2 regions of the Peptoniphilus sp. BV3AC2 genome follow, and region 1 is predicted to be linked to the other one. Evidence: predicted binding sites of a transcription regulator. Region 1 holds the regulator's gene; the other holds the start of a gene.
What was found. Region 1 encodes HrcA, which represses chaperone genes, less so after heat shock. Its sites were predicted from a motif close to ATTAGCACTCNATANTATNGAGTGCTAAT; they were not measured.
Positions count from the first base shown of each region.

Region 2: HMPREF1252_RS08895 (co-chaperone GroES) is a predicted target of HrcA. The motif match lies at 7,554-7,582, and genes of this name have one in related genera.

Region 1 covers NZ_AWXD01000021.1:1,168-11,332, reverse strand. Annotated here, with positions in the region: gene HMPREF1252_RS10010 (YitT family protein) at 16-303, opposite strand; gene HMPREF1252_RS10005 (YitT family protein) at 357-647, opposite strand; gene dnaJ (molecular chaperone DnaJ) at 2,468-3,592, opposite strand; gene dnaK (molecular chaperone DnaK) at 3,702-5,528, opposite strand; gene grpE (nucleotide exchange factor GrpE) at 5,544-6,128, opposite strand; gene hrcA (heat-inducible transcriptional repressor HrcA) at 6,133-7,161, opposite strand; gene HMPREF1252_RS04920 (GIY-YIG nuclease family protein) at 7,896-8,195, shown strand; gene HMPREF1252_RS04910 (sigma-70 family RNA polymerase sigma factor) at 8,632-9,249, opposite strand; gene HMPREF1252_RS09560 (YvrJ family protein) at 9,831-9,935, opposite strand; gene HMPREF1252_RS04905 (DUF2922 family protein) at 9,977-10,165, opposite strand, start outside.
Region 2 covers NZ_AWXD01000034.1:62,518-85,374, reverse strand. Annotated here, with positions in the region: gene HMPREF1252_RS08915 (hypothetical protein) at 1-550, shown strand, start outside; gene HMPREF1252_RS08910 (DNA-3-methyladenine glycosylase) at 683-1,558, shown strand; gene HMPREF1252_RS08905 (DUF554 domain-containing protein) at 1,558-2,241, shown strand; gene HMPREF1252_RS08900 (phosphoribosylformylglycinamidine synthase) at 2,487-7,367, shown strand; gene HMPREF1252_RS08895 (co-chaperone GroES) at 7,621-7,902, shown strand; gene groL (chaperonin GroEL) at 7,915-9,537, shown strand; gene HMPREF1252_RS08885 (viroplasmin family protein) at 9,770-10,363, shown strand; gene HMPREF1252_RS08880 (cytidine/deoxycytidylate deaminase family protein) at 10,360-10,782, shown strand; gene mscL (large conductance mechanosensitive channel protein MscL) at 10,810-11,259, shown strand; gene HMPREF1252_RS08870 (CoA pyrophosphatase) at 11,259-11,876, shown strand; gene HMPREF1252_RS08865 (3D domain-containing protein) at 12,148-13,146, shown strand; gene HMPREF1252_RS08860 (hypothetical protein) at 13,318-14,052, shown strand; gene HMPREF1252_RS08855 (class II SORL domain-containing protein) at 14,131-14,493, shown strand; gene HMPREF1252_RS08850 (response regulator transcription factor) at 14,689-15,342, shown strand; gene HMPREF1252_RS08845 (sensor histidine kinase KdpD) at 15,330-16,202, shown strand; gene HMPREF1252_RS08840 (ABC transporter ATP-binding protein) at 16,291-16,968, shown strand; gene HMPREF1252_RS08835 (ABC transporter permease) at 16,931-19,432, shown strand; gene HMPREF1252_RS08830 (ribonucleotide-diphosphate reductase subunit beta) at 19,469-20,512, opposite strand; gene HMPREF1252_RS08825 (ribonucleoside-diphosphate reductase subunit alpha) at 20,522-22,857, opposite strand, start outside.

The DNA.
Region 1 (10,165 bases):
AATTTAATATCATTGTTACGCACTTGCAGCCATAGCCACTCTACCCTTAAGCTCAATCTGTCCCACAATCACAGAACTAATCGTAGTCGTGATAAGAGAAAACACAAGTTGAGTCACAGGAATATAGCTAATAGACATAGCAAGCACAACTATATCACAAATGATGTATACCATGGCTAGACTTAGGTTAAACTTGTCAGAAATGGCAAGAGCTAAAGCGTCGTCACCGCCAGTAGCACCACCTTCAGTAACCACAAGACCGCAACCAAGTCCGATTAAAACCCCACCAAGTACAGCAGCCACAAGAGGGCTGTCATAAAGAGGCGGTAAAATAGTTCCAGTAAATTTAAAAATACTTAAAAAACGGAAAATAAAATGGTCGCCACCATGGACTTCTTGATAAAATCGCCACCGAGGATTTTGTAACCCAAAATGTAGCACAAAATATCAAGCACAACAGAAGATATCGAAGGATCAATCCCAAGCATCTTCTTAAAAAATAGCATAAGACCAAGGATACCACCTTCAGTGACAAAACTTTGGTCATGCACATTCAACACGGCAAAAGCGAGAATCCCGCTGCCTAAAACAATCCTTAGAAGAGATCTAAAGGATAAATCTAAAAAATTAAGTTTTTTATTTAGCATTATTTCACTCCTATTCTTAATTTACCTATCTTAAATCTATCGCAATAAAAATTTGCAACAAAAAAAAGACGGCCAAACGTCTTTTAGGTGAGATGCTTTTTTGTTTCTTAATTTTTTCTTGTAAAAACTCTGAACCAGAACCACTTTTTAGCCTATAAATCTGTCACATCAGACATAAACCAGGCTCTTTATCGCAAGAACTGTCATCAGATAAAAACTACCCGAAGGTAACCTTAAAAGATACTTAATTTTCTTTCATAATAATATTATAACTTTTCTTTGTAGTTGTCAATAGAAAATGGCTATTTTAAGCCGTTTTATATTATGAATATAAAGTTTAATAAATGATGATAGAAATTTGGAGAAATATTTTTGATATAGGAATTATTTTAGTAAAACCAAGAGAAGACAGTCACACTGATGTGATTATACAATAATGATTTCATTTGCAAAAACTTCACCTTCAGAGGTTATACCCGTTCGACTCACTTCGTTCGCTCAGGGTGACCGTAGTTGGGAGAATATTCTCTATAAAAGTACCCAAAGGAAGACAGTCACCCTGAGCGGAGACGGTGGAGCAAGGCGGAACCGTCGTAGTCGAATGGGTATAACCCTGGTGGGGTCCAACATAGATGATTATTATAACCATAAAAATAAATGTAAATAAATATCTTTTACATAACCAAAACCAATTCTTTCTTCTTCAAATCTTTTTTTACGAGGGAGAGGGAGGGAATTAACGTCTCTCAAAAAAACCTGCGGTTTTCTCTTCGAGACTCGCAGTTTCCTCCCTTCTCCCTCGAGCTCCCTCTTCCCACCTCGCATTAGGAGGTTTTGGTAGTGATTTTCTTATTCGGCTAAAATTTTCCAAACTCGCTTCGCTCAAACAGTGGAAAATTTCTTAACGCCGAAAGCAAAAATCACTTGCAGTGGCTTAGGTTGTGTCTATACCAGGATTGTGACTAAGGATTCTATGGGATAGGTTAGAGGAAGATTTTGAATTTGTTATTAAAAGAAATTTAGGAATATGGTATTTTGTAACGGAAGCATTTTGCTTCCATAGCCGATAGGCTCTGTACGGAATTAATTAAGGAATTATTTAAACTGTGGCGGGGTCAAGTATTGATGATTTCATTTGCAAAGACTAGGTTAAATATGGGTCAGACCCGTTCGACTCGTAAATAAATTTCCTCGCTCATGGTGACGACAGTTGGGAGGGTGTCCTCTAAAAAAGTTTCAGAGGAAGACAGTCACCATAGCGGGGTCTACTCCTTCACACGGTCATCCTGAGCGGAAAAGGCGACAGCCTTTGGAGTCGAAGGATCTCTCCCCTGGTGGGGTTAGATTATTGATGAGGTTGGCATGGTTGTCCCTCGATAGGTGCTAATTATTTGCATTATTTAAAGAATCTACGCCATTCGGCTGTGGAACCTGGATTTCCGCTACGAGGATGAATAGTAAGAATGGTTGTCGTACGGCTATCGCCTAAGTTAATAGAATTTAGTATCTAAGTTTATGGAAGCAGGTTGCTTCCTCTACTATGCAGTTGCAAAGACTTGGTTAAATATAGGTCAGACCCGTTCGACTCGGAAATAAATTTCCTCGCTCAGGGTGACGACAGTTGAGAGGGTGTCCTCTAAAAAAGTTCCAGAGGAAGACAGTCACCCTGAGCGGAGGCGACGAAGGAGCTGGAGTCGAACGGGTATAACTACGGTGAGGTCAACACTGATGATTATTTGCTTCCGCTACAAACCCCCAAAACCCAAAAATAAAAATAAAAAAATAGATGGTCTCCCATCTATTCAAAATTATTCCCTATTCTATTCAAAAAACTTTTTCACTTTATCGAAAAATGTTTCTCTTTCTTTCTTTATTTCTTTTCCTTCTTTTTTCCTAAGTTCTTCTAGAATTTCTCTTTCTTCATCGGATATTTTCTTTGGCACATGGATGTCCACTTTGAACACCAAGTCGCCTTTTCCATCTTTTCTTAGGTATGGCACTCCTTCGCCTTTTATTCTAAATGTGGTTCCAGATTTTGTGCCTGATGGTATGTCGTAATCTACAAGCTTTGTAAGTGTCGGTACTTTGATACTTCCTCCTAGCACTGCATCTGTGTAGGTGATTGGTAGTTCCAAGTACAAATCGTTACCCATTCTTTTGAATATTTGGTCTTCTTTCACTCTTACATAGACGTAGAGATCTCCTGCTGGTCCGCCGTTTAGTCCTGCGTCTCCTTCTTCCCTTAGGGTCAAGATCATCTTGTCATCGATTCCCTTTGGTACGTCGATGGTTATCTTTTTATTTACCACTCTCGTTCCGTGACCTTTACAATCTGGACATGGTGTGTCTATGATCTCTCCAGTTCCTTTGCATTTATCACAGGCGCTCACTTGAGTAAATCTTCCAAATGGTGATGATGTGGCGGTCCTGATCTTACCTGTTCCATTACATTTGTCACAGGTGTGCTTGTGGGTTCCCGGTGCGGTTCCTTCGCCGTTACATGTCTTGCAAGTTTCTGTTCTCTTTACGTTTATATCTTTTTTGGCTCCGAAGATGGATTCTCTAAAGTCGATTATTATGTCAACTCTTACGTCGTCGCCTTTTATCGGTCTATTTTTATATTCTGCTTCAGAATATCCGCCGAATCCACCGAATCCTTGGCCAAACATGTCAAATATATCTCCGAATATGTCACCGAATCCGCCGCCATAGCTGCCTGCGTTTCCATTTATGCCGTCTTCTCCATAAGCGTCATACATCTGTCTCTTCTTTTCATCTGATAAGACTTCGTATGCTATGTTTACTTCTTTGAAGTGTTCCGCAGCTTCTTCGTCTCCTGGATTCAGGTCGGGATGATATTTTTTTGCTAATTTTCTATATTGAGATTTGATTTCTGTTTGGGTACTTTCTCTTTTTACCTCTAGTATTTCATAAAAGTCTCTCAACCTTTCACAACCTTTCAAAAGACTATTCTACAACAAAACTCTAGGTTTTTCCACATATTATTTTATGTAATATAAAGGGAGGCTTAACCTCCCTCAATATTTATTTTATTTATTTGTTTTCTTCGTCGTCTACAACTTCGTAATCAGCATCTACTACATCTTCATCGTGATGTTCTGCGCCTTCTGCTCCACCTTGTTGTGCTTGAGCTTTGTAAAGTTCTTCTGAAATCTTGTAGAATGCTTGGGTTAAGCTTTCTGTCTTAGCTTTGATTCCTTCTAGATCTTCACCATCTTTTACAGCTTTTAATTCTTCTATAGCTTTTTCAATGTTTGCTTTGTCATCTGCGCTGATCTTGTCTGCTACGTCTTTTAATGTTTGTTCTGATTGATAGATCATTGAGTCTGCGTTGTTCTTAGCTTCGATTAGATCTTTCTTCTTTTGGTCTTCTTGTGCATACATTTCAGCTTCTTTTACCTTCTTGTCGATTTCTTCGTCAGTCATGTTGGTTGAAGATGTGATTGTGATGTGTTGTTCTTTTCCTGTTCCTAGGTCTTTTGCTGTTACATTTACGATGCCGTTTGCGTCTATATCAAATGTTACTTCGATTTGTGGCACTCCACGTCTTGCTGGTGCAATTCCATCAAGTTGGAATCTTCCAAGGGTGATGTTATCTTGTGCCATTTGTCTTTCACCTTGAAGTACGTGAATATCTACTGAAGTTTGGTTATCTGCTGCTGTTGTAAATATTTGTGACTTCTTAGTTGGGATTGTTGTATTTCTTTCAATCAATCTAGTTGTGATATTACCCATGGTTTCAATTCCTAGTGAAAGTGGTGTTACATCAAGTAGTAGTAAGTCTTTTACATCTCCTGAAAGTACTCCACCTTGGATTGCTGCTCCTAGGGATACACATTCGTCTGGGTTGATATCCTTTTGTGGTTCTTTGCCAACTAGACGTTTGATACATTCTTGTACTGCTGGCACTCTTGTAGATCCACCTACTAGAAGTACCTTGTCTATTTGATCTTTAGTAAGACCTGCGTCCTTCATAGCATCTAGTACAGGACCTTCAGTCTTCTTAACTAAGTCGCTAATAAGTTCTTCGAACTTTGCACGAGTTAGGTCCATATTTAGATGAAGTGGTCCAGATTGGTTAGCTGTTATGAATGGAAGGTTGATGTTTGTGCTCATAGTTGAAGATAGTTCCTTCTTAGCCTTTTCAGCTGCTTCTTTAAGTCTTTGTAAACTCATCTTGTCAGCTCTTAGGTCCACACCATGTTCCTTCTTGAATTCTTCTGCAATATAGTCGATAACTCTTTGGTCGAAGTCGTCTCCACCAAGTCTGTTGTTACCACGAGTTGCGTGTACTTCGAACACTCCGTCAGAAAGTTCTAGGATAGATACGTCGAATGTACCACCACCAAGGTCATAAACCATAACAGTTTCAGATCCTTTTGATTTGTCTTCGCCATATGCAAGAGCTGCTGCAGTTGGTTCATTAACGATTCTCTTAACGTTAAGACCAGCGATTCTTCCTGCGTCCTTAGTAGCTTGTCTTTGAGCATCTGTGAAGTATGCAGGCACTGTGATAACAGCGTCGGTGATAGTTTCACCAAGGTAGCTTTCTGCATCTGATTTTAACTTTTGAAGAATCATAGCAGAGATTTCTTGTGGAGTATATTTCTTACCATCGATATCTACTGTGTAATCGTGACCCATTTCTCTCTTTATAGATTGGATAGTTCTATCTGGGTTTGTAATAGCTTGACGTTTAGCAGTTTCACCTACTAATCTTTCTCCGTCTTTTGTAAAAGCTACTACTGAAGGTGTAGTTCTGTTACCTTCGATATTAGGGATGATTATAGCGTCCCCACCTTCCATTACTGATACTGCACTATTAGTTGTACCTAAGTCAATTCCTATAATTTTACTCATTTCATTTTCCTCCTATTATTTAGAAACTTTAACCATTGCAGGTCTTAAAACTTTGCCATCAATGGTATATCCTTTTTGCAGAACTTCAGTTACAAGTCCTGACTCAACACCCTCTTCCTCACTTAGAAGCACCGCATGCTCAAAGTTTGGATCAAAAGGTTTATTTAAACAGTCAATTTCTTTAATTTCAAATTTATTTAAAACCTCAACCAAGCTTCTCTCAATCAACACAATTCCGTCGTAGAAAGAATCGTGGTTTTCGGCAGAATCAATAGCCCTTTCAAAGTTGTCAACCACAGGCAAAATGTCCTGTGCAAGCTTTTCAAGGCCCATGTTCATGTAGTTTATCCTGTCCTTCTCAGCGCGTCTCTTGTAATTTTGGAAATCCGCTTGAAGACGAATAAACTGATCTTTCATCTTTTCAAGTTCATCATCCTGATCCTCAGGCTCTACATAGCTTGAATCCCTTTCAGGTTCCAAAATTTCTGGCTCCAAGATCTCAGGTTCAGAACTGCTATCATTATCTTTATTTATTTCATCATAATCTTCATTTAAATCTTGCCACTGTTCCAAATTATCAATATCTTCATTCTTATACATTATCTCACCTCATCACTATATTCTTTAAAACATTTCTATAAATCAAAGTTTTTTCCAGTGCATTTTGGTAATCCATCCTAACAGGACCCAAAACCCCCAGGACAATATCCTTAGAAAATCCCTTAACATACGCCCTTATCACCGCAAAATCAGAAAGCGAATTATCTTCATTTTCATCGCCAATAGAAATATCTATGTCATTAAGAAGATCAATCTTCATAATATCCTTGAAAAGAGTCTCATCCTCAAGCCTACTAACAAAATTAACAGCCTTATTCATATCAGAAAACTCTAAAATACTAAGAATATTAGAAAGACCATCATAATAAATATCAACAGACTTAATATTTCTATTGAAATCACTAGCTTCCTTAACAATATCGAAGATAAGCTGACGATGTCTAGTAAGATCACCAGAAATTTCCACCTCAATCTCAGAAATCTCATCAAATTCCACAAGAGTAAGCTTCTTATTTAAGATATTTTTAATCTTTAAAATATCAGCATCATCAATGTCACCATTGTAGCTAATGACCTTTCTCTCAACCTGACCATTATCACCGATCAAAAGTAGAAGTAGAATATTATCATCAAGCTTAAGAAGTTCAATATGCTTAATAAGCGTGCAATTTTTCTTGGGACTAATGAGGAAAGTAAAGAGACCAGTGGACTTAGCCATGCTCTTTACAATACTTCTGTAAAAAGATTCGGTTCCAGTCCCAGCATCCATAAGACTATTTCTGATATCCTTGTCAAAAAGATCAAGCTTAATAGCATTTAAAATCTCATCAACGTAGAATCTGTAAGCCTTATTAGAAGGGATCCTGCCAGCGCTAGAATGAGGTTTGTTCAAGTAGCCGAGATCTTCAAGATCTGCCATCTCATTTCTAATCGTAGCAGAACTAATTCCCCATTCATAACATTTGGAAAGAGTCCTTGAACCAACGGGAACCGCTGAATCAATATATGATTTAATAATCGCATTTAAAATTTCAATCTTTCTTGTATCCATAGTCACCCTCTTTGTTAGCACTTAAACTCTCCGAGTGCTAAAGACTATATATAGTATAACTAAATATTTAGCAGTTGTCAAGTGAGAGTGCTAAAAATATTTAAAATATTTTAATTTTTATCAAATAATTTTTAGGGATTTTTTTGTAGCGGAAGCTACCAGCTTCCATTTTCAAAGAAGAACTAAATGAAGGCAGTCACCATAGTGAGATCCACTCCTCCACATGGTCATCCTGAGCGAAAGAGCCGTTAGGCTCTGAAGTCGAAGGATCTCTCCCTTGGTGGGGTTATGTATTGATGATTTCAGTTGCGTAGACTTGACCTTCGGAGGTTATACCCGTTCGACTCACTGCGTTCGCTCAGGGTGACGACCACCTACCGACATTATATAAGGAAAACCCCAGAGGAAGACAGTCACTATAGTGAGGTCCACTCCTCCATATGGTCATCCTGAGCGGAAAAGGCGGTAGCCTTTGAAGTCGAAGGATCTCTCCCTTGGTGGGGTTATGCATGGATTGTTTCACTTGCAAGGACTTGACCTTCGGAGGTTATACCCGTTCGACTCACTGCGTTCGCTCAGGGTGACGACCACCTACCGACATTATATAAGGAAAACCCCAGAGGAAGACAGTCACCCTGAGCGGAAGCGACGAAGGAGCTGGAGTCGAATGGGTATAACCCTGGTGGGGTCCAACATAGATGATTAAACAATCTTATTATTCTATTCTGGTATAATAAAATAAAAAAGGAAAATTTATGAATTATTATATTTACATCATGAGCAACAGTAGCAATACAATTATTTATATCGGTTTTACAAATGATTTAGTTAGAAGGGTTTATGAACATAAGAATGAATTGGTTGATGGTTTTTCTAAAAAGTTCCATACTCATAAGCTCGTTCACTTCGAAATTTATAGTACTGCTTATGATGCTATTGCTAGAGAGAAACAATTAAAAAAATGGACTAGGGAAAAGAAAAATTCTCTTATTGAAAAGGACAATCCGGAATGGATTGATCTGTGGGATAGGATTAATAATTTTGAGAAATTATAGTTGCATAGACTTGACCTTCGGAGGTTATACCCGTTCGACTCGGAAATAAATTTCCTCGCTCAGGGTGACGGCAGTTGGGAGGGTATTCTCTATAAAAGTTCCAGAAGAAGACGACCACCTACATACTTCCGCTACAAAACCCAAAAAACCCACAAAAACAAAAAAATTAATCCAAAACGGATTAATAGAAGAATTCAATATGTATGTATGTTATTTTGCAAGGACTTGGTTAAATATAGGTCAGATCCTTCGACTTCGACGGCAAGCCGTCTTCGCTCAGGATGACAAATTGGGCGGTGTAACACTATTGCAGAGTGACGACCACCTACATACTTCCGCTACAATGCATTTGCCTAGACTTGGTTAAAAAGGATTACTGTTGTTGAGAGGATATCGCTAGGATGACAACAGCGGGGAATGATTGACGGTATAACCCCTACGCCTCTTTCAAAAACTCCTTCATCTTATCAAGAGCCGCCTGTTTGACCCGATTGACAGTCCTAAGAGATATCCCAAGCTCACTAGCAATCTCAGAAAGACTAAAACCCTTGTAAAAATTTAGAAAAATAACTTCCCTCTCCCTAGACTTCAAAGACCCAATCGCATCGTAGAGAGAAGCGTAGTCCTTGTCCCTAAAAAAATCATCCTCCAAAGAATCTGAAGCCGCCATATAATCCTCCACATCGGGACTGTCAGCATACCTCATCAAATATCTAAGAGTATCCAAATAATAAATCCTAAGACCGGACTTAATATAAGCGCCGAAAGTGAACCCACGACTAGGATCGAAATTAGAAAGACTCTCGATTAAGTATACCACGCCATCGTTGTATAGATCAGAGAATTCCTTAGAAATCGGGCAGAAACTCTGGATACTAGAGATGATAAGAGGACGATAAGCCTCGATAATCTCATAAAGATCATCATGAGAAATGTTGGGATACATAGAAATCAGACCAGCAATGCGGTCCTTTGAAATAGAATCAGTGGCAACGCCAGAAATATTTTCGTTTAAAGAATGAACATCCACAGAGGATTTAAAATTGGTAATCATAATTACTCCTTTCCATATAAAATATTTTGTTCTTAAAGGTAGATCCTTAAAAAGAACATATGTTCTATTTATATTATAGCAAATAATTTTTCGTTGTCAACATACCATTTTTGTCTTGAAAAATAAAGGAAAATAGACACCCACCTAGTCATCCTGAGCGGAAGAGCCGTTAGGCTCTGGAGTCGAAGGATCTCTCCCCTGGTGAGGTTATGTACGGATTGTTTCACTTGCCTAGACTTGACATTTGGAGGTTATATAAGGATGATTTTTTGGCAGATATGGGTTAAATATAGGTCAGATCCTTCGACTTCGACGGCAAACCGTCTTCGCTCAGGATGACAAATTGGGCAGTATAACGCACTTACAGGGTGACGGCAGTTGGGAAGGTGTTCTCTAAAAAAGTACCTAAGGAAGACAGTCACCCTGAGCGGAGACGGTGGAACAAGGCGGAACCGTCGTAGTCGAATGGGTATAACCCTGGAGAGAACAAACACGGATGATCACACCCCCCCAAAAAACCAAAAAAACAAAAACCAAAAAACAAAAAAAAATAACCGGGACCATCATCATCCTGGTTATTTTCAATTAATACCATGTTTAATATTTTCTGTCAACTCCTGCAAGGCGTGGGTCAGTGCATCCAGTTTACCCTCGAGTCTAACGAGGAGGTACACCGCAATCGCCATAGGAAATCCAATATTTGAAATAATTTGTAATAAATCTTCCATTATTTTATATCAGTTCTAGTCACTGTCACAAGTTCAGCACCAACTAAAGATGCAACCTTAGCACCATAAGGTCTGAATATGTCATTTTCCATCACAAAAGAATTGAAAGCAGCTATATCAGCCTGTTTAATGTCTTCCTTTGGATTGTCAAAAGTCACAGAAAATACTTTGGCTGTTTCATCTTTTAA
Region 2 (22,857 bases), on a different contig from region 1:
TAAAACTTATCCGCCAATGGTTAAAGTCGATGGAACTACCTATACGGACACAGGTTATGAAAACGCAATGGTCACCTGTGGAACTGCTGATGGAGAGATAAAGACCTCAGTTGATGGTAAGAGTATGCCAGAAAACAACGATGAATCTAACTTCGGCACTGGATACGGCTACCAAGTTTGGGAAAAGGGATATATCAATGTAGAGATAGAAGGTAGATGGATTCTATTTAGAGATGTTGAACTAAAAGATGATGGACAAATTCCAAAATGGGTTGCTCATTTCACAGCTAAAGTTATAAATACAGAAGAAGATTCGATTATGGTAGAAGCGACAGAAATTGAAGATGGATTTTATTTCAAAGATCTACTTACTAAACCGATATCTCTATCCATAGAAAATTTAAAAAATGAAAAGGACGGCAAAACTACCACAGAAGGCCTAGAAGGCAAAACTGTTGAAGTCTACTTCGGGGGAGAAATTAAAAATACTGAGCCGGAAAGCTCCGTTCCTATAAATCTAGAAAAGATTTATAGAATAGAAGTAAAATAATTAAACGAAAAACTAAGAAGACTTCGGTCTTCTTTTTTAATTTAAAAGCGACGTCCTTTAAAGCGGCGCCAAAGATTATAAAATAGTGATTTTCTTAGTGAAAGTTTTAGATTTTAATGGTAAAATCATGCTATGGAAACAATTTTTACATCTGATGAAACAATTTTAAAAAATATAGATTCATTTGAACCAGAGCACATCTTTAAATGTGGTCAAGCCTTCCGCTGGGACGAGTTGGAGGACGGTTCATTTATAAATGTGGCATTTAACAGAGTCTTTCGAGTGTATAGAGATGGAGATGACATCCATCTAGAAGGAGTGGACGAGGAATTTTACAACGCTCACCTGGTGGATTATTTTGATTTAAATAGATCCTATTTAGATATAAAGGCTCATCTTTCTAAGGATGAAACTCTAAAGGAAGCCATGCTCTACGGCGAAGGAATTAGAATCCTAAACCAAGAGCCTTTTGAAACCATAATCACATTTATAATTTCTGCAAATAATAATATTAAGAGAATTAAAAATTCCATTAGGGACATAAGCAGAATGTATGGGAAGAAGATAGAAAATCCATATGGAGAATACTACGCTTTTCCAACTGTAGAAGCTCTTTCCAAGGCTGATCCAAAGGATCTTCGTGAGTTTGCAAAGGTTGGTTTTAGAGACGAAAGAATCGTAAAGGCTTCTCAAATGATTTTAAATGGAGAAGTTGAAATCGAACCTCTCTTTACCATGGATTTGGAACTTGCACGAGAAGAACTGATGAAACTTCCTGGAGTCGGTCCAAAGGTCTGCGACTGCATCCTACTCTTTGCATTTAAAAGGAGCGAATCATTCCCTGTGGATGTGTGGATCAAAAGAGTTATGGAAGAATTATATTTTAAAAAGGAAGTTAAGAAGTCTGAAGTGGCGATACTCGGTAGAGAGTATTTTGGAAAATCTGCAGGCTTTGCGCAACAGTACCTATTCTTCTATGGAAGAGATAATAAATTGGGGGTTAAGTGATGAAGGGACTTATTATAAACCTTGTGGCAATATTAATAGGCGGTCTTTCCGGCAACTTTGTAGGTTCAAGACTTAGCTCTAAGTACAAAGACCAAATCATGTCAGGGCTATCTCTTTCAATCTTTGTGGTAGGTATGGAATCTGCCCTAAAGGGAGAAAATTTTATCCAAATAATCCTTGCCATGGTCATAGGACTTGCCATAGGAACCTACTTAGATATAGAAAAGAGAATTGAATCCCTTGGAAATAAAATTCAAAAGGTTGTAAGCAAAAAAGAAGGAGACTCAACCTTCGTGGAAGGATTTGTAAGTGGTTCACTTATTCTATGTGTAGGATCTCTTACCATCATCGGAGCATTAAACGCAGGACTTATGGGAGATAACTCACTTCTTATAACCAAATCTGTATTCGACGGGATAACCGCATTTATTCTAGCGAGCACACTAGGAGTTGGAGTTATGTTTTCCGGAGTGCCACTTATGATTTATGAAGGAGGAATATTCTTCCTAGCAAGATACTTAAAAGATTTCTTCACACCTGCGATTATGGCAAACATAAACGGTGTTGGAGGGATACTAATCCTTGCAATTGGGCTTACCATGTTAAGGATAAGAGATTTTAAAAGTGCAAATATGATTCCTGCTATATTTCTTGGAATTTTATTCGGAGCAATATGGGGATAAGAATATAACCAGGCGAAAGTCTGGTTTTTTGTTGTAAAAATTTATATGTTTTTCGTAAATAATAAAAAATAATAGGAGGATAATTTCTCTTGATTTTGGTATTTAAAAATAAAAAGAAGCATCAGAAAATGGTTGAAAAAATATAGATTTATACACCCGAAATTTCACAAAATTTTCTATATATGTGGTAATATTTTGATTAGAGAGAAATAAATTGAAAGTGGATAAGTATGTAGGAGGTAATGATGAATATACTTATTGTTGGAAGCGGCGGAAGAGAGTACGCTCTTGGACACAATATTCTAAAAGGACATAAGGACAGAAAACTCTATTTTGCACCGGGCAATGGAGGCACCTTAAACCTTGGAGAAAATACTGGTATAAAAGTAGATGATATAGATGGACTATTAAAATTTGCATTAGAAAATAATATTGACTACACAGTTGTCGGTCCAGAACTTCCTCTTACTTTGGGAATCGTAGATAAGTTTGAAGAAAATGGAAAGATGATCTTCGGACCAAAAGAACTCCCATCCAAATTTGAAGCAAGTAAATCATATACAAAGAAATTTTTAGAAAAATATAATATAGCAACTGCAAAATATGGCGAATTTGACGACGAAAAGAGCGCCTATGAGTTTGCAGAAAAACTACTTACAAGAGATGGAAAAGTCGTACTTAAGGCGGATGGTTTAGCTGCAGGCAAAGGAGTGTTCATTGCCGAAGATAAATCCCATGCACAATCATTCTTAAAAGATGTATTTAACGGAGTCTACGGTGACAAAAAAGTGGTGGTGGAAGAATTCTTAGAAGGATTTGAAATGAGTTTAATCTGCCTAACTGACACGAAGACCATCCTTCCTCTACCAACTTCTCGCGATCACAAGAGAGCCTATACTGGAGAAATCGGACCTAACACCGGCGGCATGGGAACCTACGCACCGAATTTAATGGCAGAATCTTTTATGCCTAGAATAAAAGAAGAAATTTTAAATCCGATTTTAAAAGGACTTCAAAAAGAAAATATGGATTACAGAGGAGCTCTCTTTATCGGACTTATGATTACCGATGAAAAGATCGAAGTACTAGAATTTAATGTGAGATTCGGCGACCCAGAAACCCAAGTAATCCTAGAACTTATAGATAATGACCTACTAGAACTTCTTCAAAAAACTTCCGAAGGAAAATTAGACGAAGTAGATTTAAAAGTAAATAATAAAAAGGCACTTTGCCTAGTCCTTGCAAGTGGCGGTTATCCAGGCTCCTACGAAAATGGCAAAGAAATCCACATTGGACCTACCAAGAGTAGTATCTACTACTGCGGAACAAAACTTGAAGACGGAGTTCAAAAGACCAGTGGCGGTAGAGTTTTAAACCTCGTTTACTCTGGAGATGATTTCGACGAAGTAATAGAAACAGTTTACTCCGATGTAAAAGAAGTTTCATTTGAAAATATGGAATATAGAAAGGACATCGGTCCTAGAGTTAAGAGGGTCTACGTTGCGAAGAAGGATGAATTTGACCACGAATCCAAAGGAATCCAAAGTGAAATCGAAAATTCTCTTGGAATAAAACTAGAAGGACTAAAGGTTTACAATAGGTACGACCTTGAAATGTCAAAGGAAGGCATCGAAAAGATTCTCTACACCATTCTTAGCGAAAAAGTCGTAGACGATGCGTATTTCGAAGATGCTATGGAACTTCAAAGCAAGATGGAAGATACCATTGCTGTGGCATACCTTCCAGGTCAATTCGACCAAAGGGAACAAGGAATCCTAGACACTGTAAGTTTAGTTACAGATGAAAAAATCGCGGCTAAATGTGCAAAAGTCTATGAAATAAAAGGAGCAACCAAGGAAGAACTAAAGAAAATTGAAAAATTCTTGGTAAACCCTGTGGACTCTCACAGAGTTGAGCTTCTAAACATCCCTACAACCCTTAAAAAAGAACTTAAGACCACAGACAAGAACGAAACCTATGAAGGATTTATAAATTTCAGCGAAGAAGAATTAGAAAACTTCCTAGAAGAAAAATCTCTTGCGATGAATCTTGACGATTTAAAATGTATAAGAGATTATTTCAAATCTGAAAATAGAGATCCGAGCGAAACTGAAATCAGAATCCTCGACACATATTGGTCAGACCACTGCAGACACACCACTTTCAACACATTTTTAGATATTAATTTTGACGAAAAGACAGAGCTTGATAGAATAATTAAAAATTCCTTCGACGAATATATAAAGATAAGAGAAGAACTAAAGATTGAAAAACCGATAAACCTAATGAGTTTTGGAACAATTCTATCCAAGTATCTAAGAGCCAAAGGAAGACTAGAAGATCTAGAAGTTTCAAGCGAGATCAACGCCTGCTCCGTAAAGATTAAGACTAGAATCGACATTGGTGGCAAGGAAGAACTAAGGGATTACCTCCTTATGTTCAAAAATGAAACCCACAACCATCCAACAGAAATAGAACCATTTGGTGGTGCATCAACCTGTCTCGGCGGAGCAATTCGTGACCCACTAAGCGGAAGAAGTTACGTCTACCAAGCAATGAGAATAACCGGAGCCGCTGATCCAAGGGATAAAAATACTATGGCGGGTAAACTTCCTCAAAAGAAGATAACCACAGAAGCAGCCCACGGATACTCTTCCTACGGAAATCAAATCGGACTAGCAACAGGACTCGTTGACGAAATCTACCATCCAGGCTATGTTGCCAAGAGAATGGAAACTGGAGCTGTAATAGCTGCAGCACCAATGGAAAATGTGGTAAGACTAGAACCAGAAGCGGGAGATGTGGTAGTTCTACTCGGAGGCAAAACTGGAAGAGATGGTATCGGCGGAGCGACAGGCTCATCAAAATCCCACAGCACCACTTCAATCGTTACAGAATCTGCCCAAGTGCAAAAAGGAAATGCACCGGAAGAAAGGAAGATTCAAAGACTATTTAGACGTGAAGAAGCGACAAGACTTATCAAAAAATGTAACGACTTCGGCGCAGGCGGAGTAAGCGTCGCAGTTGGAGAACTTCACGACGGCGTGGATATATTCCTAGAAAATGTTCCACTTAAGTACGAAGGATTAATTCCAATGGAAATCGCAATTTCCGAATCACAAGAGAGAATGGCGGTAGTTCTAAGTAAGAACGATGTAGAAGAGTTTGAGAAATACGCCCACGAAGAAAATCTAGATACAAATATTGTTGCAAACATCACAGACACCAACAGGATGAGGATGTACTACAAGGACAAAATCGTCGCAGATCTTTGCTACGACTTCATAAATACAAACGGTGCAAGTAGGCATATGAATGTTGAAGTTACTTCTGAAAACTTCCCTAAAACTTTAAAATCAAATGATAAAGATCCAAAGAATTTAAATAAATATCTTGGAGATTTAAATATAACTTCCAAGAGAAATTTAATCGAACTATTTGACTCCTCAGTTGGAAGAAGAACCGTACTTCATCCGCTTGGTGGAAAAGAAAGCATAAACCCAGTAGATGCAATGGTTGCCCTAGTGCCAACCCTAGAAGGAAAATCCAAGACCGCATCTATTATGAGTTACGGATTTAACCCATACCTAAGCGAAGAAAGTAACTACCTCGGCGGTTACTATGCGGTGGTTGAATCCCTTTCAAAGATCGTTGCAGCAGGAGGAAAAACAGACAAAGTTAGACTTTCATTCCAAGAATTCTACGAAAAATTAACAGACGAAAAATCTTGGTCAAAGCCACTTAAATCACTACTAGGAGCATTTGAAGTATCATCATTTTTCGAAACTCCACCGATTGGCGGCAAGGACTCCATGAGCGGAACCTTTGAACATATAAGCGTGCCACCGACACTTATTTCATTTGCAGTGACCACAGAAGACGTGGAAAATATCGTGAGCCCAGAATTTAAAAATGAAGGTAAGATCGGTTTAATCGACATCGACTACGATGAAAATGGAACCCTAGATCTAAATAGATTAAAATCAAACTACGAAAAGATCTACGAAGAAATTAGAAGTAAAAATATTATTTCTATAAAGGTTTGTAGCAAGGGAATTCTGCCAACTATTTATGAAATGGCTGTTGGAAACACAGGGTTTGATGTTAAGCTAGAAGATTTATACACCAATAAATTTGCAAGCTTCGTCGTAGAATTTAAAGAAGATAGAGAATTTATAAAAGAAATCGGTAAGTTCCAAGAAGAAATCACAGTTAACGGCGAAAAATTAAATTCTAAAGATTTAAAAGATGCCTACCTACACACTCTTGATTCAGTCTTCAAAGGAGCAATAGAAGAAAAACCTGCTAAGATTGAAAATAAAAAGGTGGAAAGAAGACTTAAATCCAAGAATAAAGTTACTAAGGTAAATGCGCTTGTCCTTGCATTCTTAGGTACAAATAGTGAATATGACACTAGAAAAGCCCTTGAAGACGCAGGAGCAGAAGCGAAGATCGTCTTATTTAAAAATAGAAATGAAGAAGAAATTAAAAAATCCATAGACGAATTTGCTAAGGAAATTAGAAAAGCAAACATCCTTGCAGTTCCTGGAGGATTTTCAATGGGAGACGAACCGGACGGCTCTGGTAAGTTCATCGCAAATGTTCTAAGAAATGAAAAGATAAGAGAATCCATAGAATATATGCTAGAAGAAAACGACGGACTTATAGTCGGCATTTGCAACGGATTCCAAGCCCTTATAAAGACCGGACTTCTTCCATATGGAAAGATCAAAGAGATAGAAGAAGACGATCCAACCTTGACCTTCAATAACTCATCTCGACATATAGCAAGATTTGTAAGTACAAATATGCTAACCAAGAACGGACCATGGTTAAGTAAACTTAAAAAGGACAGCTACAAGATTCCAATCTCCCATGGAGAAGGAAGATTCATAGTAAATGAAGAAAAATTAAGAGAACTTCTAGAAAATGAACAGGTTGTAGCCCAATACGAAGTAGTTCCAAACGGATCCTACTACGGAATAGAAGCCATAATGTCAAAGGATGGAAAGATCCTAGGTAAGATGGGTCACTCAGAAAGAGTTACAGACGATCTTTACAAAAATATCGATTCAGATATCCAAGAAATATTTGAAAGCGGCGTAAGCTACTTCAAAGAAAAATAAATAAATTAGTAATAAGAGGTGCGCGAGTCGCACCTTTTTTAATGAAAAAATTATGTAGAAAATAAAAAGATATTTTTCGTCATATAAAAATTTTTAAGACAAACAAAAGCTTACAATAAATATAAAAGATATGAAAATAAGTTATCTTTATGACTTGCAAAAAAAATAGAATGATACTATAATACTATTAGCACTTAAAGAGACCGAGTGCTAATTAAATAGTTTATAATTTTTATTATACAAGGAGGGACTTATGGAACTTAAACCATTAGGCGACAAAGTCGTAATCAAAAAAATTGAATTGGAAGAAAAGACAGTATCTGGAATAGTTCTTCCATCTTCAGCAAAAGAAGAAACAAATATTGCAGAAGTAATAGCAATAGGAAGAGAAATACTTGATGATGACAAGACCAAAGATGAAATAAAAGTTGGGGACAAAGTATTATTTTCTAAGTATGCTGGCACAGAAGTTGAACTAGAAAGAGAAAAATTCATAGTCCTTAAATATCAAGATCTACTTGCAGTTGTAAAATAATAGGAGGTAGAAATGGCAAAAGAAATTAAATTTAGAGAAGACGCAAGAGAATCCATGATAAATGGAATCGACAAACTTGCAAATACAGTAAAGGTAACACTTGGACCTAAGGGAAGAAATGTAATCCTTGGTAAGGAATTCGGAGCTCCACTTATTACAAACGACGGAGTTTCAATCGCTCGTGAAATAGATTTAGAAGATGTATTTGAAAATATGGGTGCACAACTTCTAAAAGAAGTAGCAACTAAGACCAACGATGTTGCCGGGGATGGAACTACAACAGCAACCCTACTTGCACAAGCAATAATCACAGAAGGTATGAGAAACCTAGCAGCAGGAGCAAACCCAATGATCCTTCAAAAAGGAATTAAAAAGGCAGTTGAAGCTGCGGTTGAAAGCATAAAGGGATTCTCAAAGGTAGTTGAAACTAAAGAAGCAATAGCACAAGTTGCATCAGTTTCAGCAGCAGATGAAGAAATCGGTAGACTAATCTCTGAAGCAATGGAAAAAGTAGGAAGAGACGGAGTTATAACCGTTGAAGAATCTAAATCCATGGGCACAGAACTAGATGTAGTAGAAGGTATGCAATTTGGCAGAGGATACCTATCCCCTTACATGGCAACAGACCCAGATAAGATGGTAGCAAATCTAGAAGATCCATACATCCTTATTACAGATAAAAAGATCACAAATATCCAAGATTTACTTCCACTACTAGAACAAGTTCTACAAGAAGGAAGACCACTATTGGTTATCGCTGACGACATCGAAGGCGAAGCACTAGCAACACTTGTTCTAAACAAACTTCGTGGAACTCTAAACATAGTAGGAGTAAAGGCTCCAGGCTATGGCGACAGAAGAAAAGAAATGCTTCAAGATATTGCAATCCTAACTGGTGGACAAGTAATCTCTCAAGACTTAGGAATGGATATAAAAGAAGCAACCGTTGATATGCTTGGACACGCAAGCAAAGTAAGATGTGAAAAAGAACTTACAGTAATCGTAAACGGTGGCGGAGACAAGGATGAACTCGATAAGAGAATCGCACAAATTAAGAGCCAAATCGAACAAACAGAATCTGAATTTGACAAAGAAAAACTTCAAGAAAGACTTGCAAAATTAGCAGGCGGAGTTGCGGTTATCCATGTAGGAGCAGCAACAGAAGTTGAACTAAAAGAAAGAAAACTTAGAATAGAAGATGCTCTATCAGCTACAAGAGCAGCAGTTGAAGAAGGAATCGTGCCAGGAGGCGGAACCGTTCTTATCGACTCAATGAAAAAAGTAAAAGAAGTAGCAGAAGCATCCGTTGGCGATGAAAAGACAGGAGTAGAAATAGTACTTCGTGCATTAGAAGAACCTGTTAGACAAATCGCAGCAAACGCAGGACTTGAAGGATCAGTAATCGTTGAAAAGATAAAATCAGAAGCTGAAGGAATTGGATTTGACGCTCTAAACGAAGAATATGGAAACATGATTGAAAAAGGAATCGTAGACCCAACTAAGGTAACTAGATCTGCACTACAAAACGCAGCATCAGTAGCAGCTATGATTCTTACAACAGAAGCAGCAGTTGGACCAATTAAAGAAGAAGCACCTGCAATGCCACCAATGGGCGGTATGCCAGGAATGATGTAATAAACGATTAGGAAGGCGAAAGTCTTCCTTTTTTTATGCAAAATTTTTGGAAATTTGTGCAAAATTATTTTTTTGAAAATTTATACGGAAATATATCTTTTATAAAGAGTTAGACAAAATCCATGCGATTATCAGATTACAGAAATTAAAAAATTAATTTTGAAGAGTCTTATTTAAACCTCTACCCTTTAAATTTAAAGGTTTAATTGATAGAATAATCTTGAGGTGAAGAATGTACTACGCAGTTAAAAATGGAAGAAACCCAGGGATCTATTCCACCTGGGATGAATGTAAGAGAGAAGTTACAGGTTTTAGCGGTGCAGCCTACAAAAAGTTCAAAACTTTTGAAGAAGCAGAAAGCTATTTAGGAATTATAGAAGAAGAAATAAAGATAAAAGATATAGATGAGCTAAAGAGTGACGAAATCTTAGCCTATGTGGACGGAAGTTATAGAAAGGAAGACCATTCCTATTCCTACGGAGTCTACCTCTACTCAGAAGGCGTAGAAGAAAAGTATAGTGCTAGATTTTTCGACGAAGAAAATGCAAAATCTAGAAATGTCTCAGGAGAATTAAAAGGCGCAATCATCGCCATGAAAAGAGGTGTGGAGCTTGGATACAAAAAAATGTACCTTCACTACGACTACAGAGGCATAGAGGATTGGGCACTTGGGAACTGGAAGACGAATCTGGATTTAACGAGAGAATACAAGAAGACCTACGACGAAATCAAAAATAAAATGGAAGTTAAGTTTATAAAAGTCGATGCCCATACAGGAGTTTATTACAACGAACTGGTGGATAAATTGGCGAAGGAGGCAAAATGAGAAAATCTTGGGATGAATATTTTATGGAAATAACAGAGATGGTAGCCACGAGAAGCACCTGCGACAGAGCCTTTGTAGGTTGCATCTTAGTAAATAAGGACAATAGAATCGTGTCCACAGGCTATAACGGATCCCTATCAGGAAATAAATCCTGCGACGAGATCGGTCACACCATGAGGGATGGCCACTGCATCGCCACCATCCATGCAGAGATGAATGCTCTTCTCTATTGTGCAAAGGAAGGCATCAGCGTCAAAGGTTGCAAATGCTATGTAACACATTTTCCATGTCTAAATTGCACCAAGGCTCTACTCCAAGCAGGCATAACAGAAATCTACTATAAAGACGACTACAGAGTGGACGAATACGCCCTAGAATTAATCAAAAACAACAAAATAAAATTAGTAAACATGAAATAGGGGTATAGGATTATTGGGAGGTAAGATATGAAAAATTTTATAAAAGAATTTAAAGAATTTATAGCGAGAGGAAATGTGCTAGACCTAGCAATAGGGGTAATCATCGGGGGTGCCTTTGGTAAAATCGTATCTTCTCTAGTAGATGATATAATTATGCCACTAATAGGAGTAATAACAGGTGGAGTTGACTTCACTCAAAAGTATATTGCACTAGATGGCAACACCTATGAAAGTCTTGCAAAGGCAAAGGAAAGCACAGCAGTATTCGCCTACGGAAACTTTATACAAAATATTGTAAACTTTTTAATCATAGCACTTGTAATATTTATTATTATTAAAAATGTAAACAAGATTCAAAGTTTAGGCAAGAAAGAGGAAGAAGCTGCAGCACCTACTACAAAAGAATGCCCTTACTGCAAGAGTGAAATACCTATAGAAGCTACAAGATGTCCACATTGCACATCAGAACTTAAATAATGGAAAACATTGAGAAAATAAAATCTAAAATTGAAAATCACTTTCCAAAACCGGTAGACAACAAAAGTAGCTACTCGGTTTTGATTCCTTTAATAGAAATAGATGGAGAGCTTCACATACTCTACGAAAGACGAGCGAAAACTCTAAGAAAACAACCTTATGAAGTGTCTTTTCCAGGCGGAGCAATAGATTTTGGTGAAAGCCCAAAAGAAGCAGCCATAAGAGAAACATCAGAAGAACTCCTCATAGGAAGAGACAAGATAGAAATAATCGGAAGATCTGACTACCTTGTGAAGCCAGAGCTCTTAACTATCTACACCTATGTTGGAATAATTAAGGAAGATTACAAAAGAATAATTCCAAATAAAGATGAAGTGGAATATATCTTTACAGTGCCACTTAAATATCTCATGGAAAATAGTCCGAAAAGTTATCCCATCGAACTTAAAATTGAAAGGACCACGGGATTTCCCTACGAACTAATTCCAGAGGCGAAGAAGTACAAAAGACGCCTAGAAGTTGAAACTGTGGAGACCTATGAGTACGGAGATAATTTGATCTGGGGATTTACCGCAAAGATGACCAGAGCCTTTATAGAAATATTAAAAAACGAATAATCCGGAGATCGGATTTTTTGTTATCAAAATGTAATGGAAATGTAATATAAAAATAAGAATGGCTGTAACAAGCCATTTATTTGCGTTACTGTAAAAAAGCTGTATAAAAATAAAAAAATATTGTTACAGAACAAAATGGCTTAAAATAGCGAAAATTTTTAAAATTACTTCTAAAAGTAACAAAAGAGTTACAAAAATTTGACATATAAATTAATATCATATATACTTCAAAAAGAATTAGTTACAAAATGGTAACTAAGAAGGAGGTATTATGAACAAATCACATTCTTCTAAGCCAGTGAAGAGATTCCTCATAGTGACCTTGCTACTTGTTATGGCAATCACCATGGGTTCTTCATTAGTAAAAGGGAAAAATGTAATTTTGAACATTAATGGTCGAGAAAAAACATTATTAACTTATTCAGCGACGGTTGAAGAGCTAATTACAAAAGAAAAAATTGAATTAAAAGAAAAAGACTTGGTTGAACCTAAGAAGTCTTCTAAAATCGAAGAAGGCATGACTATTTATATCAAATCACCAAGATCCATTACAATATACGATGGAAACAAAACAGTTATTGAAGAAGCTCAAGGTGCTACCACCAAAGAAGTCCTAGAATATCTAGGAATCAAATTAAATAAGCTCGACAGAACTGAACCAAAACTTGACGAATTAGTAGATAATAAAATTACAATAGCAAGAGTTACGACAGAGACCAAACAGGTTGAAGAAGTAGTTCCATTCGATGTTCTTGAAAACTTAAATAAAGAACTTGAAAAAGGAAAGACAAATGTCATAACTCCAGGTGTAGATGGAAAGAGAATCGACACAATCGAAACTACATATGTAAATGGAAAGCCAGAAGGCTCACAAATTCTATCAAGCGATGTAGTTGTGGAACCTATCACAGAAGTCCGTGAAGTAGGTTCAAAAGTTATTGAAGATCAAATTCCAGCAGGCGAATTTAAAGGCGAAGAAGTAGTAGCAGTCTATATTATGGAAGCTACAGCATACGATCCAACAGCAGGCTCAAAGACCGCAATGGGAACTAGAGCAAGAGTGGGAGCTGTGGCGGTAGACCCAAGAGTTATAAAACTTGGATCTAGACTATACGTCGAATCAATGGACGGATGGCCAAGCTACGGATACGCAACTGCAGAAGACACAGGTGGAGCGATAAAAGGTAAGAGAATAGACCTATTCTTTAACTCAAATGCTGAGGCTCTTAGATTCGGCAGAAGAAACGTAAAAGTTTACGTTTTAAAGTAAATAATAAAAATTAAAATTAGAGGCAGAAGCCTCTTTTTTTTATGAAATTTTCTGGAAATAAATTTTTAGATTAAAATTGTCTAAGATTTTAAAATAAGAAGGATAAGTATATCTTCCTTAGAAAATAAAAACTGATGGTTATATATGTTAAAATAGAAAAAAGGAGGAGCTATGAACAAGTTAATTAAAATAATAATGATAATTCTACTTGGGGTGGCGCTATTCTTTGTAAATGCATTCTTTGGAAATCCAATTTCAAAAGCCTTGGCAAGTAGAGCAGCGAATAAGTACATAGACGAAAACTACAAGGATTACAAATTAAAGAGAGATAAAATCTTCTACAACTTTAAAACCGCATACTATACTGTAAGGCTTCAGGATGAAAATAGCGAAGACACCAAGTTCGAAGTGGCGTTTGACAGCCTCGGTCGCTTTAAATCTGATAGTTTTTTTGATATTAAGTTCAACACTTGGCTTAGATTTGAAGATGAGCTTCGAAATTACGGCAAAGAACTTGCTAAAAAGGAAAATCTTCCTTTTAAACTAAATCTAATCTTATCAGATGAAAAAGATTATAATGAACTTACCTTAGACGAAAAGGTAGACTTCGACCACTTTCCTTTTAGGGTAGAGGTAAATGTATTTGGATATGCAGAAGAACCAACCAAAGAAATAGCTATAAAGTATTTACAAGAAGCATCCAAAACCATGGAAAAGACACATCTAGAAATAAAGAGTTATTCAATCATCCTAGTTCCAGAAAAAAATAGAAAAGAAGATGGAGAGGCGCTGGATTGGAAAGGTGCTTTAACTGTCCATAATATACCTAAGGAAAAGATGAATGATCTAACCACAGAGTATTTAGACGAACTGATTGAAGAAGGAAATCAGCCAAAAGATAATTAAATTACCATAAAATATATTTGAGTTAAAAGAAAAAAACTGGGTATTAATACAGGGAGAGGATAAAAGGAGGTAATTTAATTGAAATTAACAGAAACAATTCAATCAGGTGACTGGAAAAACGAAAAACACGTACCAGCACTACACGTAGAAAGATGTTGCGAAGAAGGAATCAAAATCGTAGCAGAAGTTGGTGAAGATATTGCTCACCCAAATACTTTAGAACATCACATTTCTTGGATCAAAGTATTTGTAAAACCAGAAGGAGCTAAATTCCCTATCGAAGTAGGATCATACGAATTTAAAGCTCATGGTGAAGAAGAACTATTTTCAGTTCCAAAAGTAACTGTAAACGTAAAATGTCCTAAGAAAGCAACAGTATACGCACTAAGCTACTGCAACATTCACGGACTTTGGGAAAATTCAGTAGAATTCGAAGGATAATATAAATAAACCGGCTAAGCCGGTTTTTTTAATGCCCATTTTTATGTAAGATTTTATTATTAAAATTTAAAACTTTAAAACATTATGCTATAGACCATAAATTAAGTATAAAAATTTTAAAAGATTCATAACAATTACTAAGAATGATTAAATGATATAATATTATAAACAAATTGGATTTATTTATGGTGGTATATGAAAAAGATATTAATAATTGAAGATGACAAAAATTTAAATAAAGGACTTTCTATAGCTTTAAATAAAGATTATGAGGTTTTCTCTGTAAACACAATTAGTGAAGCTAAAAATTTTATTGATGATGCGGATTTGATTTTACTCGATATGAATTTGCCGGATGGAGATGGGCTTGAAATAATAAAATATACTAGACAATCTTCATCGATTCCTATAATAGTTTTATCGGCTATAGATCTAGAAGCATATATAATCTCAGCCATAAATTTAGGGGCAGACGACTATCTAACAAAACCTTTTTCTTTGGGAATATTAGAAGCAAAGATAAAAAGAGCTTTTGAAAAAATAGTGTCTAGTGATTTAAATCTTTATAAGAAAGATGGTTTAGACTTTAATTTCAATGAAAATACTTTCTATGTAGATAATAAAAATATAGATCTCACAAGAACAGAGACAAAAATTTTATACTACCTGATAAAAAACAAGTCTCAAGTTATTACTAAGGAGTTACTTTTTGATTTTGTTTGGGGAATAGATGATGAATTTATTGATCAAAATACACTGAGTGTCAACATTTCTAGAATAAGAAACAAATTAAAACCCTATGACCCAATAGAAACAGTATTTGGAGTTGGTTATAAATGGAATTTTTAATAGGTCTTTTAGCTCTTATAATTGGAATTATTTTATATAAATATATTGTCTTGAGAAGTGAGATGAGTGAACTCTCAGACTATATTGACAAGGCTTTGGATGGAAATTTAGAAATTACAGAATTTGATGAAAAGGAATTATCTAAAATAAAATCAAAACTCATTAAATTCTTATATGCCAGCCAAGTAAAAGAAGCGAAAATAAATACAGAAAAAAGTAAAACAAAAGATTTAATAGCAGATATATCACACCAAACCAAGACGCCCATTACCAACCTTTCATTATACATTAGTCTTTTAGAAGATGATCCGAAAGATGAGTATCTTGAAATTATAAAGTATGAACTTAATAAACCAGAATTTTTAATTCAAAACCTAGTAAAATCTTCTAGGCTAGAATCCGATATTATTTCCTTACAAAAACATCAAGCAAATTTAAAAGACATAGTAGAAGATGTTTTGAGAGAATTTAAAGTAATATTGAATGAAAAATGTATAAGCATAAATTTAAAAGACGAAGACTTAATTTTCAATTTGGACGAAAGATGGCTTAAAGAAGCCATTCACAATCTAGTAGATAATGCTATAAAATACTCGCCAAATGGTTCTACAATTAATATTTCAGTTTATAAATCTTACCTAAACTATAATTTAGACATAGAAAATGAGTGCAAAGACCTATCAGAAGAAACTTTGCCAAAGATATTTGAAAGATTTTATAGAGGAAAAAATTCAGTTTCCAAGGACGGTTTGGGTTTAGGTCTATTTATAGCCAGAGAAATTATAGAAAAGCATGGCGGAAATATAAGAGCGTCTTTAGACGAAAATAGAATAAAATTTTCAGTAGACTTCCCCTTGTGAGAAGTCTTTTTTCTTACAAAACTGTAAGAAGTCTTGTAAGTACTTTGTAAGATATAAGTGTTATATTAAATTTGAAGAGGTGATAGATATGCTAAAAGTAGAAAATTTAAAAAGATATTATAAAACAAATGACGTGGAAGTAAGAGCTCTTGACGGAGTATCTTTCGATGTGGAAAAAGGAGAATTTATTTCTATAATAGGAGCATCTGGATCTGGTAAATCAACCCTATTACATTTATTAGGAGGACTTGATTATCCTACAAGCGGAAAAGTTTTAATTGATGATACCGACATTTATGCATTGAAAGATGATGAGAGAACCATTTTTAGGAGAAGAAATATTGGTTTTGTCTTTCAAGCATATAATCTTTTGCCCATGCTAAATGTATATGAGAATATAATTATTCCCTTTGGTCTTGATGGAGACAAAGTAGATAAAAAATATGTGGATTCAGTAATAGACATTCTAGAGATAAGTGATCAAAAATATAAAATGCCTAATGAATTATCAGGTGGACAGCAACAAAGGGTTGCCATAGCAAGAGCCTTGGTTACCAAACCATCTTTAATACTAGCTGATGAACCTACAGGTAATTTGGATTCAAAATCATCATCCCAAGTTGTTTACTTACTAAAAAAGATTAATAAAGAGCTTGGAAATACTATTCTTATGATTACTCACGATGATGCCGTAGCTCAAGCTGCAGAAAAAACTCTAAGGATAGAAGATGGAAAGCTGGTGGGAAAAAATGAAAGTCAAAAATAGAGCTTATATTAAACGTTTAGCAAAAAATATTTTAAATGCTAATAAAAGTAGGAGAAATATTCTCTTATTAGCAATTGCTTTGACTTCTATACTATTTACAAGTCTATTTTCCGTAGCCTTAGGTTTAGGAAAAAGCATGGAAACCCAAACGATGAAAACTGTGGGGTCGATCAGCCACGGATCATTTAAAGAACTGTCTAACAAAGATATAGAAGTTTTATCCAAGGATAAAGATATAAAGGAATTTTCAATAAGAGAGAAAGTTGGTATTCTTGATGATGAAAAAATAAGTGCAGAACTATCCTATATAGATAACAATGGATTTGAGTGGTCACTATTTGACAATGTCAATGGAAAGTATCCCGAAAGAGAAGATGAAGTATTTATAGATATAACCACTGCAAAGAAACTAGGCTACAAAGGTGAAGTTGGAGAAAAAATAAAAGTACCATTTAATATAGAAAAACCTTACACTGGAGAGATCATAGAAAAGAAAATGGGAAATTTTGTTATATCTGGAACATATCAAAGTCCAATAGATTCCAACGTTGGTGTAGGACAAATTTACTTATCGAAAGCTTATGTAGATAAATTATCCCTTCCAAAAAATAATAAAGATTTGGAAGTAATGCTAAAAAACTCTTTTATGATAAAAGATAAACTCTTAAAAATAGCAGAGAGGAATGGATATAAAGTAGCAGATAGCCCTGGAAATTTATCTGATAAAGAAATAAGAATTGGTGTTAATTTTGCTTATATTTTATCTAGAGGTGATAACGCAGACTTTTTGATATTTTTACCCGCATTACTTTTATTAATTTTAGTAATGATTGCAGGATTTTTAATTATCAATAATATATTTAAAATATCTGTAAATGAAGATATAAATTTAATAGGACTGCTTAAAACAATTGGTATGACAAAAGTTCAAGTTAAAAAGCTTGTTCATTTAGAATCTTTTATAGTTTCTATCCCATCTATAATAATAGGAAATGCCATAGGTATTTCTATTGGTAAAATAATTTTAAATAAAATATTTTCTTCTAATGTAATGCTAGCGAATATAAATCTATCATTAGCCTTAATATTATTAGTTATACTTTTCTCTACCATATTTACTTTATTAACTGTTTTTCTATCAGTTATGAGTCCAGCAAAATATGCAGCTAAAATTTCACCAATAGATGCTAGTAAATATAATGAAACTCAAGTAAAAAAGAAATACAAAAGTAATTCTATTTCACTAGGAAAACTTGCAAAAAGACAGGTTTTTTCAAATAAATTTAGATTTATATCCATAGTTCTATCTATTAGCCTTTCTGCTGTTATTTTGAATAGTGTCTTAACTTATACAGGCAATATTGATCTAGAAAAGGGGATTTCTGATGTAATTGCAACGGACTATAATATAGCAAGCCCAAAATATTTTAGGTATATGTACTCAGGAAGTGAGGACGGTATTAATGAAAAGTATATCGGCGAAATAGAAAATCAAAAGGGATTTAAAGCTGGGGGAGCTTTATACTATTATGGTTATGAATACGCTTATCCAGATATAAAAATAGAAGACAATAAAGTTGCTCCAATATTATTGGGAATAGATGACTATTTAATAAACAAACAAAATTTTATAGATGGAGAATTTGATAAAGATAAATGGAATAACGGATCGTATGTCATTGTAGGTGAAGATAGCGATAAGAAATCTTCATTTAAAGCAGGCGATAAAATAAAGATCAAAGTAAAAAACAGCATTAAAGAAGTCCAAATTATGGGAAAGATTAATTATAATTTTTCCGATGGATTGAGATATTATCCTATTATCCAGGAAAATCAATTTGATGAGTCTAGCCCTGAGTTAGATTTAGAATATTTTTATTTAAATCCTAATTTGTACAAAGAACTCACAGGAGATAAAAGTATAATGTCCTATGGATTTGATGTAGAAGATAGTGAAAAAGAAAATTTTGATAAGTTATTAAAAACTTTTGAAAATGAACCAGGATTTTCCTATGACTCAAGAGATCTTCAGATAAAGTCTTTTAAAGATTTCAAAAATCTTATAGAATTTGTGGGTTATAGTTTATCTATAGTATTATTCTTAATATCTGTGCTTAACTTTATTAACGTTATTGCTACTGAAATATTAAGAAACATGGTTAACTTATCAATCCTTGAAGCAATTGGAATGACAAAGAAAAATATTAAAAAATATTTGGTGAAAAAGAATTTGATCTATTCTTTATGTGGCTTAGTATTTTCTTTCATCATTATGCTTCTTGTAGATAAATACATCTTGATAGATTTTATGGAACAAACTAAGTGGACTTCCTATAAATTTGTAATCATGCCACTTATACTTGTGAACTGTGTAAATATTATAATTGGAATACTATTTACTGGTAGGTTCTATGAAAAACACAGCCAAAACAGTGTTGTGGATAGAATAAGAAATATAGATTAAAAAAAGGCTAGGAATATTTTTTCCTAGCCTTTTATTTTATAGGTCGTCTTCTATTATCGCTGATTTTGAGTATGCTGTTACTTTTGCTTCGAAGAAGTCGGTCTTTAGTAGGTTGATGTCTGCGTATTGGGTTACCCATTTCATGGATTCTACTTCTTTGTCATAACCTTCGTAAAGTGGCTCAAAGCCTAAGTTGGTTGCTCTTAGGTTGCCTAGATACTTGATATAATCTTCAACCATCTTGCTGGTTAGTCCTTGGATATCATCGCCGATTACATACTTACCCCAGGCGATTTCTTCTTCAACTCCGTATTTTAGAAGTGCTCTATACTCTTCTACCTTTTCTTCTGTGAAGAGTTCTGGTTGTTCTTTCTTAAGATCTAGAATTATACTTCTAAATAACCATAGATGTGTGTTTTCGTCCCTGTTTATATATCTGATTTCTTGAACTGTTCCAGGCATCTTTCCGTTTCTTCCAAGATTGTAGAAGAACATAAATCCTGAATAGAAATAAATTCCTTCTAATATATAGTTGGCGATTAGAGCATGCATTAGGTTGCCCTTGGTCTTGTCATTTAAAAATCCTGCGTATTGGTCTGTGATATATTTATTTCTTTCAAGCAAGGTTTTGTCATTTATATATTGGTATAGTATTTCCGTTCTTTCTTCCGGTGAGCATATGGTGTCAAGAATATATGAATAGGATTGAGAATGGATTGATTCTTGGAATGACTGGATTGAAAGACATAGATTTATTTCATTTGCTGTAATATACGCTTGTAGGTTTGGAAGTTGTGCAGTTTGGATACTGTCAAGATATATTAGAAATGATAGGATTTTGTCAAATGCTCTCTTCTCTGCTTCGTCCAAAATTTTATAATCTAACACGTCCTGAGAAAGATTGATTTCTTCAGGAATCCAGAAATTGTTCATGGCTTGTCTGTACCAGTCGCTGGTCCATTTGTACTTAATATTGTTAAAGTCATTTAAGTTTGTGGTGTTACCATTTATTATGGTTCTCTTTTGTAGGTCTATGTCTCCGTTTTCGTTGAATAGACCTCTTTTTTTAAGTTCTTCCATTTTTCCTCCTTATGCTTGACATACTTCGCATTCGTCTACTTCTAGGGACTTACTTCTCACATAGTATAGTGATTTTAGTCCTTCTTCCATGGCTCTTATATATAGATTTAGAATCTGTCTCATGGTAAAGTCGCTGGTGATGTAGAGGTTTACAGATTGACCTTGGTCGATGTGGCGTCCCCTTACTCCAGTTGCCTTTATGATTAGAGATTGATCGATTTCGTGGGCTTGTTCATATAACCAGAAGGTGCGAGTGTTTAGATCCGGTGCAACACGCGGGATGATCGCTCCCTTCTTTTCTTCTAGGAAGAATCTCTTCATAACAGGGTCAACTGCAGCGGTGGTACCTGCGATTATGGATGTGGATCCAGTAGGTGCAACCGCCATAATATATCCGTTTCTCATTCCGTGTTCGTGGATGCTTGCCCTTAGGTCTTCCCATTCTTTGCCGTGGTAGCCTCTAAGTTCGAAGTAGTCTCCATTGTCCCAATCGGAACCTTTGAAGTATTCGTAAGCTCCCTTTTCTTTTGCGATTTCGTTTGACGCTTTTACTGCGTAGTAATTTAATTTTTCGTACACTCTATCTGCAAATTCCAAATGTTCTTCTTCATCTGAAAATGCGATTCCTTCTTTTATAAGTGCGTGGTGGTAACCAGAAGTTCCAAGACCTATTGCCCTGTACTTGCTATTGGTGATCTTTGCGTAAGGAAGTGGATAGTAGTTTAAATCGATTACATTGTCCAGTCCCCTAACCGCTGTGGAAACCACGTACTCAACTTCTTCGTCGTCTTCTAAGTTTATATTTGAGATTACAAGAGATGCCAAGTTACATACTACAAAATCTCCAGGTTTTGTCTTTGTAACTACCACTGTATCTCCTTCTTCTGTTTCGATTTCTTGGGAAACAGTCTCGATGGCGCTCATATTTTGCATAATTTCTGTGCAAAGGTTGGATGAATAGATCATGCCCTTGTGTTTGTTCGGATTCATTTTATTTACCGCATCTCTAAAGAATGCAAATGGAGTTCCAGTTTCAGTTAGAGATTTGATGATAAGTCTAACCATGTCCTTTACAGAGATTACTCTCTTGGAAATATTTGCGTCGTGGACACATTCGTAGTATTTCTTTTCAAATTCGTCGCCGTAGTAATCTTCTAGGCAGTAGCCCTTCTTCACCATGATTTCATGTGGGTCAAACATGTACCAATCAGCATCTATATTATTCTTCGCAAGTCTGAAGAATAGATCTGGATAAGAAACTGCTGGGAAGATGTCGTGGGCTTTCATTCTGTCGTCCCCGTTGTTGGTTCTGATTTGTAAAAATTCTGGAAGGTCCTTGTGCCATGCGTCTAAATACACTGCGCAGGATCCTTGTCTAACTCCCAGTTGATCAACTGCAACTGCGGTGTCGTTTACAAGTCTTAGCCATCTTATAACTCCGCCGGCAACTCCTTTGAAACCTCTGATATCTGAACCGGATGCTCTCACCTTTCCAAAGTATAGTCCCATTCCTCCACCGTGTTTAGAAACTTGGGCGAAGTTGTCGATACTTCTGTATATTCCTTCAAGGGTATCCGGAACTGTGTCAATAAAGCAGGATGAAAGTTGGTAGAATGGTTTACGAGCGTTGTTCATAGTTGGTGTAGCTACAGTTACTTGAAGTTTTGAAAGCACTGTGTAGATACGAGTTGCCCACTCTACTTTGTTCTTTCCTTCTGGAAGTGCAAGATGCATCGCAATTCCCATGAACATTTCCTGTGGACGCTCCAAAACTTTCATGTCGTGGCTACGAACGAGGTATCTCTTTACAAGAAGATCTAGGGATGAATAGGTAAGAAGTTTGTCCCTTTCAGGTACGAGTTCTTTTTCCAATTTATCTATATCTTCCTTGGTATAATTTTCAAGGATGTACTTTCCGTAGAGGTTCATCTCCGTAAGATTTTTAATCTTTTCGTAGAGAGTATCTATGCCTTTGTAATTTTCGTTTATCTTGATTTCTAAATCGTATCTATAGAATCTAGATGCGATATATTCCCAATCGGGAGCTTCCTTGGTAGTAAGTTCTGATGCAGCTCTTATAAGCATGGCCCTTGAATCATCTTGACTCATGTCCTTTTTGCAGAAGGAGCTGAATTTGTGGAAGAGGGATTCGATTGGATAGAGTTCCCTTGAATAATCGTTTCTCACATCTCTTATTATAGAAACGAGGGTGTCGTCTTCTAAATATTCGTTGAAGCCTCGGAGCACCTGTCTGTCCTTTGAGTGGGCAGCCCTATAGGTGATGTAGGATTTAACTACGTCGATCTCCTTTTCTTCGATGAGTTCAAGCTCTACTAAGTCTTGAA